4 regions of the Agarivorans albus genome follow, and region 1 is predicted to be linked to each of the others. Evidence: predicted binding sites of a transcription regulator. Region 1 holds the regulator's gene; each other region holds the start of a gene.
What was found. The regulator sigma-54, encoded in region 1, starts transcription at its own class of promoters, with help from an activator protein. The targets are predictions, from matches to a motif close to GTTGGCACGNNNNTNGNNT.
Positions count from the first base shown of each region.

Region 2: the regulator sigma-54 is predicted to act here: its motif matches at 1,942-1,960, upstream of K5620_RS18480 (THxN family PEP-CTERM protein).
Region 3: the regulator sigma-54 is predicted to act here: its motif matches at 1,323-1,341, upstream of flgB (flagellar basal body rod protein FlgB).
Region 4: the regulator sigma-54 is predicted to act here: its motif matches at 1,326-1,344, upstream of K5620_RS19780 (choice-of-anchor A family protein).

Region 1 is NZ_AP023032.1:648,960-652,114, forward strand. It holds gene ptsN (PTS IIA-like nitrogen regulatory protein PtsN) at 1-155, opposite strand, end outside; gene hpf (ribosome hibernation promoting factor) at 164-451, opposite strand; gene K5620_RS03120 (RNA polymerase factor sigma-54) at 476-1,978, opposite strand; gene lptB (LPS export ABC transporter ATP-binding protein) at 2,031-2,756, opposite strand; gene lptA (lipopolysaccharide transport periplasmic protein LptA) at 2,756-3,155, opposite strand, start outside.
Region 2 is NZ_AP023032.1:4,081,614-4,084,768, reverse strand. It holds gene K5620_RS18490 (ThiF family adenylyltransferase) at 1-504, shown strand, start outside; gene K5620_RS18485 (THxN family PEP-CTERM protein) at 660-1,562, shown strand; gene K5620_RS18480 (THxN family PEP-CTERM protein) at 2,007-2,921, shown strand; gene K5620_RS18475 (PEP-CTERM/exosortase system-associated acyltransferase) at 3,078-3,155, shown strand, end outside.
Region 3 is NZ_AP023032.1:2,909,863-2,913,017, forward strand. It holds gene K5620_RS13080 (flagellar hook assembly protein FlgD) at 1-462, opposite strand, end outside; gene flgC (flagellar basal body rod protein FlgC) at 473-892, opposite strand; gene flgB (flagellar basal body rod protein FlgB) at 892-1,290, opposite strand; gene K5620_RS13095 (CheR family methyltransferase) at 1,474-2,298, opposite strand; gene K5620_RS13100 (chemotaxis protein CheV) at 2,311-3,155, opposite strand, start outside.
Region 4 is NZ_AP023032.1:4,366,229-4,369,383, reverse strand. It holds gene K5620_RS19790 (DUF5060 domain-containing protein) at 1-47, opposite strand, end outside; gene K5620_RS19785 (substrate-binding periplasmic protein) at 340-1,098, opposite strand; gene K5620_RS19780 (choice-of-anchor A family protein) at 1,452-2,411, shown strand; gene K5620_RS19775 (carbohydrate-binding protein) at 2,684-3,151, shown strand.

The DNA of each region.
Region 1 (3,155 bases):
TTTTCTCGATTTAACAAGCTTTCAAAAATGCATTGGGTAGTGGTATCAAGCTGCTTGGCAGCCAGTTCGCTTACTATTTCTAGGGCGCGTTTTTTTGAAGAGCATTGAACTGCACTTTGGGTGCAGTCCAAGCTAAGTACTTTATTTAGTTGCATGGGGGTGGCTAACGTTTGTTAAGTTTTTCTTTATGTTTGATGACTTGGCGATCAAGTTTATCAATCAGGCTGTCGATGGCGGCATACATGTCAGAATGCTCAGAGGTTGCAAATACTTCGCCGCCGTTTAAATGTAATGTGGCTTCAGCAATTTGGTTCAGTTTTTCTACGTTGAGGATGACGTGAACGTTATTGATCTGATCGAATCGTCGGGTGAGTTTGGCAAACTTGGTGTGGACATATTCTTTCAAAGATTCAGTTATTTCTACGTGGTGTCCAGTAAGGTTAATTTGCATAGATATCTTCCCCTTTTAGTGGCCTTAGATAAGGCTCTTACGTTGGTTAGAAGGTGGAATTGCTAAAGACTCACGATATTTAGCAATCGTACGTCTTGCCACCTTGATCCCCTGATCTGCCAAAATATCAGCAATTTTGCTGTCGCTGAGTGGTTTACTGGTATTTTCGGCAGCTACCAGTTTCTTGATTAATGCACGAATAGCGGTTGATGAGCACTCACCTCCACCATCGGTAGCCACATGGCTAGAAAAGAAATACTTAAGCTCGAAGATGCCGCGAGGTGTATGCATGAATTTTTGGGTGGTTACCCGGGAAATGGTGGATTCGTGCATTTCTACAGCTTCTGCCACATCGTTCAGTACCATTGGCTTCATGGCTTCTTCGCCATATTCAAAAAACGCCTGTTGATGATGAACAATGCAGTTGGATACTTTTAATAGGGTTTCATTTCGGCTCTCGATACTTTTAATAAACCACTTGGCTTCTTGTAAGTGGCTACGAATAAACTGGGTATCGTTAGCGTTGGTAGAGGTTTTACTTAAAGATGCATAGTGGGAGTTAACACGCAACTTAGGCATTGCATCTGGGTTGAGCTCTACAACCCAGCGGCCTTGGCGTTTTACAACCGATACATCCGGGATAACATACTGGGCTTGGTTAGGCTCTACCGCGTTACCTGGTCGAGGTTCAAGCGTATGAATCAAACGCATGACTTCGCGTAACTGGTCTTCTTTAAGTTTGGTTTTGCGGGCTAATAGACGAAAATCGCGATTAGCTAATACATCAATGTGATTTGAAACTACATCTTTGGCTTCATTTAGCCAAGGGGTGTCTTCGGCAAAACGGCTTAATTGGATTAGTAAACACTCTTGCAGCGAGCGCGCTGCTATACCAACTGGATCGAAATGTTGGATGCGTTTAAGTACTGCTTCTACTTCATCTAGCTCTACATCTAAGTCATTGTTATCGCTTGAACGTAAGCCTTCTAGTAGCTGCTCACAGTCTTGGGTGAGGTAGCCCGATTCATCTACTGCATCAATAATGGCTAAAGCAATAGCTTGGTCTACTTCACTAAATGGAGTGAGTTGCATTTGCCACAATAAGTGGTCTTGTAAAGAGTCGACAGTTTCGCCCTGAAACAACATATCGTTGTCATCGCTCACGGCGCTGCCAGATGAGCTGGCTGGGGCAGAACTGGCGCTGTAGATATCGTCCCAAGTAGAGTCAACAGGGAGGTCGTCAGAAACAGTTTCTTGATTAATGGCATCGCCTGCTTCAATTTGACTGTTGTCTATGTCCGCAGTGGATTCGGCCTCGGTAGACTTCTCATTGGCAGATTTAGCGTCGGTTGCGTCACTATCACTGGCGTGAGACTCATCCGCCTCAAGCAGAGGGTTACTTTCCAGAGCCTCTTGAATCTCTTGCTGTAAATCCAGTGTTGAAAGCTGGAGTAAGCGAATGGCCTGTTGTAACTGGGGGGTCATGGTTAACTGCTGACCAAGACGCAACTGCAAAGATGCTTTCATTAACTACCGCTGTTCCTTCTTCTTATTGTCTTTTTTTAAACTTGCACTTTAACTATAGCTTGAATTGTTCTCCGAGATAAACTCGTTTCACATGTTCGTTTTCGAGAATTTCTTCTGGCTTTCCTGAGGCTATCAATTCGCCTTGGCTAACGATATAGGCATGCTCACAAACATCGAGAGTTTCTCGAACATTGTGGTCGGTAATTAGTACACCTAGACCGCGATCACGTAGGTGTTCAATGATCTTTTTAATATCGATAACAGAAATAGGATCTACCCCTGCGAAGGGTTCGTCAAGCAAAATAAACTTAGGTGCGGCGGCTAGCGCTCGGGCAATCTCAACCCTTCGACGCTCACCACCCGATAAGCTCATGCCTAGATTTTTGCGAATATGGCCAATGTGAAACTCTTCAAGAAGGTCGTCTAATGCACCAATTTGTTGCTCTTTATCGAGGTCTTTTCGGGTCTCTAATACGGCGAGTATGTTCTTCTCCACAGATAAGCGGCGAAAGATGGACGCTTCTTGCGGAAGGTAGCCAATGCCTTTGCGTGCGCGGGTATGCATCGCTGTACTAGAAATATCGTCATCATCGATGAGGATTCGGCCTTGGTCACGAGGCACCAAGCCCACCACCATGTAAAAAGTGGTTGTTTTGCCAGCGCCGTTTGGACCTAACAAGCCAACAATTTTACCGGTTTCTACATTTAGACTAACGTTTTTAACTACCTTACGGCCCTTGTAGGCTTTAGCTAGGTTTTCAGCAATTAGCGTACTCATTATTGCTGGTCTTCCTTGGGCGTTAGTTCGTCAAGCTGCTGAGGCAGGAAAATAGTAGTTACACGGCTATTTTCGTCGCCTTGTGCCACCATTTCTTGTTTGTTGATGCTGTATTTGATCATTTTACCTTTTACCAAGCTCTCTTCTTGTTTGAGTTGAGCATTGGTGGTGAGTGTTAGCGTTTGGGTTTTTAGGTCGTAACGCACTTCGTTCGCTTCAGCTTCAATTGGCTTGCCACTATCAAGTAATTGATAAAACGTTGCGGGTTCGCCTTTAGCGATCATTACTTCGCTGCCTTTTTCTTCGCTACCAATAACACTGAGTTCTTCGGCGTGCATTTTAATCGAGCCTTGAGTCACCACAACATTATTGTAAAAGGTGACTCGGTTTTCTTTGATA
Region 2 (3,155 bases), 1.4 Mb from region 1:
GATAGCCTAGACTTTTTTGCCTTGGCTGCGCGAAAGTTGGTCTTTCAAAAGTGTTTAGAGAAAAAGATCCCCTTAGTTACTGCTGCCCCGTTAGGTATGGGCTGTGCATTTTTGTGTTTTATGCCTGGCAGTATGAATTACGAAGAGTATTTTCGATTTGAAGATGCCACTAGTGAAAACGAGCAATATATTAAGTTCTTAATTGGTTTATCCCCCGCAATGTTGCAGCGCCCTTATCTAGTTGACCCTAGTCGAGCAGATTTTCACGCTAAAAAAGGACCATCGATGCCTATGGCGGTGAAGATGTGTGGTGGTATAGCGGGTACGTATGTTTTAAAAATCCTACTTAATCGTGGAGATCTAATTACCGCACCTTACGGTTTACATTTTGATGCTTATCGAAATCGATTTAAGAAAACGTGGCGACCAATGGGTAATCGTAATCCCTTGCAGCGAATGGTATTTAAGATAGCCAAAAAGATAGTTTTAAAAGAAGAAAGCTGAGCGTTTTTTATGTCAGTAAGTTTTACACATCATAATTGATTTATTTGTTTTTAGAGTATAACTATTTGTTAATATTGATTAATTATATTTGGCCCGAGTTTTGCTTTATGCACGGTCTTTATATCTAAACGCTATTACCAAATTGGATGGGTGAAATGAACAAATTGAAACTTACTTGCTTGGCTGCAGGCCTAGGATTTGCAAGTATTTCTGCTAACGCTGAACTAATCACTGAATGGAATTACTCGAATGATGCGGGTTTTAAAGAGTGGAGTTCAAACGCTGGCCAACTAGGTATTGATACCGGCGGCGCAACAGCCGATGAGTTTGATCCTCTTTTTGGTGGTGAGTTACCTAAAAGCCTTGCATGGGGTACACCATACGGCGCTGTAAATCCTCAACTTATCAAAAGTTCACTTGAGATTGACGACGCTCAGTCTGGTCAAGTAAGTACAAGTGTAGTTGACGGTGTTGGTGCATTGGATTTCGTAACAGGTACAGGCCTTACCCATGAAAACTGGGGTGTAACTGGCAATACTTTGTCTTCAGCAGTTTTGTTTGATGGCTTGTTTCTGCAACCTCTAGCTCCTTTTGTTGGCCCTGCACTTCCTGCGCCGGTTCTTGAGTTTGATGTATTGTTTGAAGAAACGTACAACACTCCTACTAATGACACCTGTAAATACGGTGATACTAAAGTAGGTGAAGCTGGCATTAATGAAGCTGGTTGTGCTGACTTATTCACATTGGTACTAGATGACGGAGTTACGTTTACTGAAGTTGGTGACGATATCTACCTTCAAAACAGCTTCATTCTACCAATTCCTGGTTTTGACGATTACGTGTATACCTTAACTACTCGTCTTCAAGGCTTAACTGTATTAGATAATCTAGATTGTGGTCCTGACTCTACATGTATTGGTTTCTTAACTGAAGAAAACCAGAAGAACGAATTAAAGGCAGCTTTCGCTATTTCTGCTGCTCAAGTAACTGAGCCAGGTACTTTAGCTATCTTTGGCTTAGGTTTGCTAGGTTTGGCTTCTGTTCGTCGCCGCGCTTAATTAGCTGCTCTTATATAATTACTGCTGCGCTTTCGCAGCAGTAATTTTTTATTTCCTTCAAGAAACTCTCACTTCCAAAGCTCAAATTCTCAATCGTAACTGTCTTGTTCGAAGGTTCTGCTTTCTCATCTACCTTTATAGTGCTTAGCAACTTAACAGCAGAATGTTGTTTGTTGGTCCAAGGTAAATCGTTAATTGGATTTAGTAAGGGTAATCTTCATACATTAAGCTTTAGAACAAGGATCTTAAGGATCTTAAGGATCTTAAGGATCTTTTACGGTGGTAAACATAATGGGTTTTTGTGTCAGTAATTTTTACATCCTATTTACTTCAATGATTTGGTTATTTCTTAAGCTACTGCTTTTAAAGGTTTTTTAAAGTTGGCACCTAGATTGCTTTGTATGACTTGTATTTCGAATCGTACTGACCAAATGGATGGGTGACATGAACAAATTAAAACTTACATGCTTGGCGGCTAGCTTAGGTTTTGCAAGCATCTCTGCTAACGCTGCTCTTATCACTGACTGGGATTACCTAAACGAAGCTGGTTTCGATCAGTGGACTTCTGATGCTGGTTCAATTGACCCAACGGGTATTGATGCAACTGGCGAAACTTTAGATGATTTTGACCCACTTTTTGGTGGCGAGCTTCCTAAGTCTCTTGCTTGGGGTGACCCGTACGCTGCTGAAAACCCAGATCTTAAGAAAAGTGCTTTGAATATTGAAGATTCTAAATCAGGTACTGTGACTACCAGTGTTGTAGATGGTGTTGGTGCTCTAGCATTTTCAGAAGGTACTGGCCTTGTACACGAAAACTGGGGTGTAACTGGTGATACTCTAGTAGCAGCTACATTGTTTGATGGTTTGTTCCTTGCACCTACAGCACCTGTTGCTTTCCCATTAGCTCCAGCACCTGTACTTCAGTTCGGTGTGATTTTTGAAGAAACCTACAACACACCAACTAACAATGTTTGTAAGTACGAGCCAACTCAGTTGGTAGGACAAGCCGGTATTAACCAAGAAGGCTGTTCTGACTTATTCACTATCGTGTTGGGTCCAGATGTTACATACACAGAAGTGGGTGATGACATTTACTTAACAAATAGCTTCGTACTACCAATTCCAGGTTACGATGACTATGTATACACCCTAACTACTCGCCTACAAGGTTTAGAAGTATTAGGTGATATTGATTGTGGACCAAACGCAACTTGTATTGGCTTCCTTACAGAAGAAGATAAAACTAACGAATTGAAAGCTGGTTTCGCTATCTCTGCTGCACAAGTATCAGAGCCAGGAACATTAGCTATCTTTGGATTAGGTCTATTAGGCTTGGCAGCTGTTCGTCGCCGCGCATAATGCTTAATTAAAAGTCGCTAAGTTTTAGCATTGTACATCCAAAGCGCAGCCTAGTTCTGCGCTTTGTTTTTTCTGCAAGCCTGCCTTTTATAATTCTAAATTGTTTCTAAAATCTAAATGTTATGTTTAGAAAGTTTGAAGCTTTGAGAGCGCTTTATGATCCGAAACAAACATGTGAAAAACCTAGCAAGTATCCCTTATCTTGGGGCTGTTGTGAGAGGTGGCATTTCGTTA
Region 3 (3,155 bases), 2.3 Mb from region 1:
GCCGTCCCAAGAGAATGGCATGTTGCCACTTCCCTCACCTAAATCGATAACTTTGACGACTTCACCCGCCGCGTTCTCGACCGAAACTTTTACATTGGTTGTTGCCGCACCAGTTACCGCTACACCATCAAAACCAGTACCACCGTTATGTCCGTAATCTAACGGGACTAACACTTTCTGGCCCACTAAAGTTGACGCCTGCAAGGCAGCCGATGAATTCATGATCGAGTTCATGGTGTCAAACTTAGTACCAAGCTCAGCAATCCCCTCGGAAGTCTGAAAGCTCGCCATTTGCGCAATCATCTCGGCGTTATCCACGGGTTTACTGGGGTCTTGATACTGCAACTGAGTAGTAAGCAGTGAGAAGAAGTCTTCTTGCCCCAATGACTGATTATTATTGCTCTCTGGAACAACCGACTCTGGTTGCCAATAATTATTTTGTAACGGATCAATAGTAGACACTGGCTACTCCTTAACTTTTACCCAGATTGAGCGTGCTATTTAGCATTTGCTTAGCGGCTTCAGTTACTTGAACATTGGCCTGATAGGAGCGAGAAGCACTCATCATGTCGGCCATTTCTTCAATAACGTTGACGTTTGGCTTGAAGATATACCCTTCTTCATTAGCCATGGGGTGTTCTGGGTAATACTCTTTACGTAACGGAGCATCTGATTCAACTATGCCCGCTACTTTAACTTGTGCAGATTCAACTTGTGCTTGAGATGCTTTATTTAACTCAGCCTCAAACACTGGTTTTCTTGCTCGATACGTTTGATCGATACTTGAACTAATACTGTCGGCATTGGCTAGGTTACTGGCAGTGGTATTTAAACGTACCGACTGCGCTTTCATGGCCGAAGCTGAAATATCAAAAACATTAAAAAAGCTCATTATTGACCTCCCTTAATTGCATTTCGTAAGCCACTAAATTTGCTTGAAAGAAAGTTAATACCTGCTTGATATTCCAAGCCATTCTGCATAAATGCGGCTTTCTCTTTTTGTACATCAACGGTATTACCGTCACCGGTGTCTGGTTGATCCGGCACTTGAAAGCCTAGTTCGGCAAACTGGCTGTTACCGCCGCTGATGTGGCGCTCATTAGTAATGTGCATTCCACCACTCTGCTTACTTTTAGCGGCAGCAAATGCTTTATTAAAATCTATATCTCGTGCTTTATAGTTAGGTGTATCAGCATTAGCAATGTTACTTGCAATCACTTCAGAACGGCGGGCTCTTACACCTACAGTATGCTGATGAACGCCTAATGCTTTATCAAATGTTATTGCCATATACACCTCGTTACACTTCCACGAAGAATATTTAGCAAGAGCTGTGCCAGAGTTTTTTTGACGCTTTTTGTTCAGCTAACTAAGGAACTTAGTTGTATTGATATGCTAGATAACAGTGGCAGGGTGATGCTAGCGGCAAGTAAAGCGGCAACTATTGCCATTTACTGCCGCTTCGGGTTTAGCTTATTTTAGTTGATAAACAATGCCGGGATGGCAACGCAACATATTAAAACGATCGGTCAGGCCGGTAATAGACTCAGAGGCACCCAACATTAAATATCCATTAGGGTTTAATGCTTGAGCAAACTGATTAAGGATCTTCGATTTCACATCAGCGTTAAAATAAATCAAAACATTACGACAAAAAATGATATCGAATTTACCCATTAACGCGTAACTATCTAAGAGATTAAGCGGCCTAAAACTAACATTTTTACGCACTTTATCATTAACTCGAAATCTGCCGTCGGTAGTCGCTTCAAAAAACTGACGTTTACGCTCTGGCGATAAACCGCGCGCCAAGGCTAAAGTGTCATACTCACCACGCTTACAATGCTCCAGCATTGACGGTGATATGTCAGTCCCCACCACCTGCACCCCCATGGGTAAGGTTCCAGGGCGTTTAGCCTGATACTCCAGTGAAGTCATCATAATAGAGTATGGCTCTTGGCCAGAGGAGCTTGCCGCTGACCAAATCTTCACTGGCCGAGATAACTTTGTGAACTCCGGCAAGAGTTTGTCACCGAGCAATTGAAATGGATAAGTATCCCTAAACCACAGAGTCTCATTAGTGGTCATAGCATCCACCACGGCCGCACGTAAATCGCGCTCACGTAGGCTCATGGCTTTTTGAACTAGTTCGGTAAGGCTTGCTACAGAGTACTGAGCCATTAATGGCGATAAACGGCTCTTTACCAAGTATTGCTTGTTGTCACCTAATACAATTCCGCACTGCTTCTCTAGAAAGCCACAAAACTGTTTATACACATCATCTGTTATGGTTCTCAATGCATCCACACTCTATAAAGATTGACGAACAGCTGCAGCTAATTCATCTGGATTAAATTTAGCAATAAAGGCGTTAGCGCCAACTTTATTTACCATAGCTTGGTTGAATACACCACTTAAGGAAGTGTGTAAAATTATGTGCAGACCTTTTAAATCTGGATGAGAACGTACTTCCGCCGTTAATGTGTAACCATCCATTTCTGGCATTTCAATATCTGAAATCACCAGCGCAATTTGATCGGTAATTGGACCATCTTTAGCCATAGTGGTTAACAGCTCGAGGGCTTCTCGTCCATCTTGGCAAAGTAAGGCTTCTACCCCTAAGGAGGTTACCGCGCGCTTAACTTGATTTCGCGCCACCGAAGAATCGTCAACCACCAATACTTTTTTGTCTATTTGAACGTTTGCGGCTGCTTCTTCAACAATCTCTTTACTTACTGTGGTATCAACCGGAGAAATTTCATCGAGAATCTTTTCAACGTCTAAAATAGAAACTAACTCTTTTTCAACCTCTGTTACCGCTGTCAGGTAGTTGAACTTACCTGCCCCTTTGGGCGGCGGCAAAATGTCTTCCCAATTCATATTTACAATACGCTCGACCGAGCCTACTAAAAAGCCCTGCACAGAACGGTTGTACTCTGAAATGATGATGAAACACTTGGTCACATCTTCTATTGGACGCCCGCCAGTGGCTGAACTTAAATCAATGACCGAAATAGTTTGGCCACGAATATGTGCCACACCTCGGATAACAGGATTTAGTTTAGGCAGCGCGGTAAGTGGCGGACACTGTAAGACTTCTTTTACTTTAAATACATTAATGCCATAGCGCTGAGACCCATTTAACCTGAATAACA
Region 4 (3,155 bases), 1.1 Mb from region 1:
CCTACTAAATCCTTGGTCTTTCTCGCTTTGAGTTTATGTTGTTTCACTGGATTTTCCTTGTGTTTGTTTGATCAACAAAGTGCAAAGAAGGCTTATCTTTATCAGTGATAAACCAGTCGTCTGGTCTGTAACGTTTGTACTTAGCGTTGAGTATTTAAATTGATTAACTTTTTATAATGTTTTTTGTCAGCGAGGATTTGAGCAATTAATTATCAATATGTAAAGTTGTAATTAATTGTTTTAATTGATTTTTTTAATCAATTTTAATCTCATATTATTTAAGGGCTGAGAATCAGGGTTTAAGCTGTTGCTCATTAGCGACAGCTAACAGAGAAAGGACTATTTTAAAAAGCCATGGGTGATCATTGGATAACGATCGGCTATTTGTTGGTATTGGCCGTTGTTAACAATTGTTGCTAAACCACGATTAAATGATTCAAGCAGCTTAGCGGCGCCTTCTGTTTTACGTGATATGAGCAAATGCACGCTACTGCTCATTACGTCATTATTAGATATACACAAAACTGCCCGTTGTTGAGGACTTAAGTAACGGTCTATAAGGGTTGTTGCGGCGACTCTATCAATTAAAAATGCATCGATGCGTTTGGCAAACAGCTTTTTTAGGTTTTGTAAGTCTGAATTCACTTCTTCGATTTCATATAGGCCTTTGTCACCATTTAGCCAAAAATCTTCGGTATAGGTGTAACCTCGCACGGCGCCTACGACTTTGCCTTTTAAACTGGCTAGGCTGGTGAACTCCCCTGTTGAATTTAAGCTAACTAATACGCTTCCACCGTACCAAAGTGGCTCGGAGTGAAAGAAATGCTCTTGACGCTCAGATTTAATCGCCCAATAAGAAGTGGCTACATAACTACCTACTCGGCTGGAGTTTAATGCGCGTTGCCAGGGCAAATAACGAAAACTCACCTCTGTTTCTACGGCAGCAAACGAGGCTTTAACAATGGCATTTATTAAACCTTCATCATCGCGGTATTGAGAGGTGAAGGGTGGGTGCTCACCGCTGGCTATAGTGATGCTTTCAGCAGCGCTCTGGTTACTGACTATCAGTAGGCTTAAACAGAAAAGGGTACGGAACAAATAAATAATGGTTACTCTCTATTGGTAATAAACACAGCTGATTAAAAAGCTAAAGCGTATATTAAGCGTAGTTCTCGCCTAGCTTTAAGCAAGGTTTCCAGCTGAGTATCGTTGCTAGCTAGACTGCTTTTTCAATCTTGTCGAATTTTTTTACAACCAAACTCTTATTGTATTGTTTAATAATATATACACATGAATAAAGCCATGAAAATTATAGCTTTTACTTAGTTGGCCTAATTCCTGCTTTTAAGCTGTCAGTTTTAATAGTTTGTATTTCTAAGTGTTTGAAAAATATAAACTTGGTCAAATAGTTATCAGTTTTCGGTCGTTGCCGTAGTAGTAGGAAATGTTTTATGTATTTTGCAAAGTTAAGTCGATTTACGCTTGTGACCTTTTCATTGGCCTTGTCTGTTGCTTCTCAAGCCAGCGTATTAAGTGACTACAACTTAATTCTTACCGGTGATTACAACTACCAAGGTGGAGAAGTAGAAGGTCGCACTCTTCTTGGCGGCAATCTAAATGCTGCAGGTCATTCGCCTACTTTTGCAACCCGAGAAACCACGGTTATTAATAAAGACACCGTGACTGTTGTGGGTGACGTTAACGCTACCAATATTAACCTTAATGCTGGCAGCTTAAGTTATGGCGGCAGCTACAATGTAAATGGCAATGTTAACCTTAACGGTGGCGGCTCAGCAGTTCAAAGCATCAGCGCTAAGAATCAACTGGATATGCAGGCTATTTTTGCTGCCGTAGAAGCGGAACTAAGAGCAGACTCTGCTTACTTCGCTGGCTTAACGAGTAACGCAGTATTAAGTGGTAGCCATTTGTCCTACGCTGGTAGCGATAGCGTGGCGGTGTTTGATGTTGATTTTTCTAGTATCTTCGCCCAAAACAATTCTTTGTCTTTAGATGCTGGTTTAGCTGAAACCGTGATCATTAACGTATCTGGTAGCATTGTAGATATTGCTGGTGGGGTAAACCTTACTGGGAATGGCTTTGCCATTGATGCGGGTTTAGGCAACCTTGGCGCAGAGAATATTTTGTGGAACTTCTATGAAGCGGAATCAATCAACTTCAATAACTTAGCAACTGTAGGTTCGGTGCTAGCCTTAGATGCTGATATTACTGGTGGCGCTGTATTTGACGGAAGTGTCGCAGCCAAGAGTTATACAGGTGGTAGAGAGTTTCATAGCCATGGTTTTGATTGGACTCCCCCGCAAGTACCCGCAGTGGTAAGCGAAAGCTCAAGCTTTATGCTATTTATTTTAGGCTTAGCTTTAGTCATTGTGTCGCGTCGTCGTCGCATCTAAGTTACTCTCGCTTAAATCTGATTGAAAGCCTCAAGTTTACTTGGGGCTTTTTTGATCCCGCTAAGCTGTTCTGTTTTTTTATAAGCTTTAACTAAATTACCCACTAGTGTGAGCGTTCACATAATCTCTGTTAAATAAATTTAACTGATGAAATAAATGCGAGTAGTTTTGGCCTTAGGCCGAATTTTGAACATCCGCTTAGCGCAGTATCAAGCCATATCGATATTTGGTCGTAGAACATAATTTGATAGAGATAATGAGGGAGCAAATCAATGAGCGTATTACCTAAGCATATTAAAAATCTACTGCTGACATCAGCCCTGGTTGCTATGGCTAGCCTAAGCACAGCGGCTAATGCGGCGATTAAAGTAAAGGCCGAAAACTTTAGCCAACAGCAAGGGGTACAAACAGAACCTACGGCCGATGCCGATGGCGGAAACAATGTTGGTTATATTGAAAATGGTGACTGGGTGGAATACGCCATCGATGTTCCAGCAGCTGGCGAATACACGTTTTCTGCGCGAGTAGCCAGTGATACTAATGGTGGGCGCTTTGTTGTGCTTGCTAACAACGCCGAAAAAGCCACGGTAAAAGTAAAAGGAACAGGCGGCTGGCAAAACTGGGTTACCCTAGAAAATACCCTTAATTTAGAAGCTGGTGCGCAAACCTTACGCTTTAACTTTAAAGGTTCATCAGGCTATTTGTTTAACATTAACTGGTTTGAGTTAAGCGCTAAATAACTAG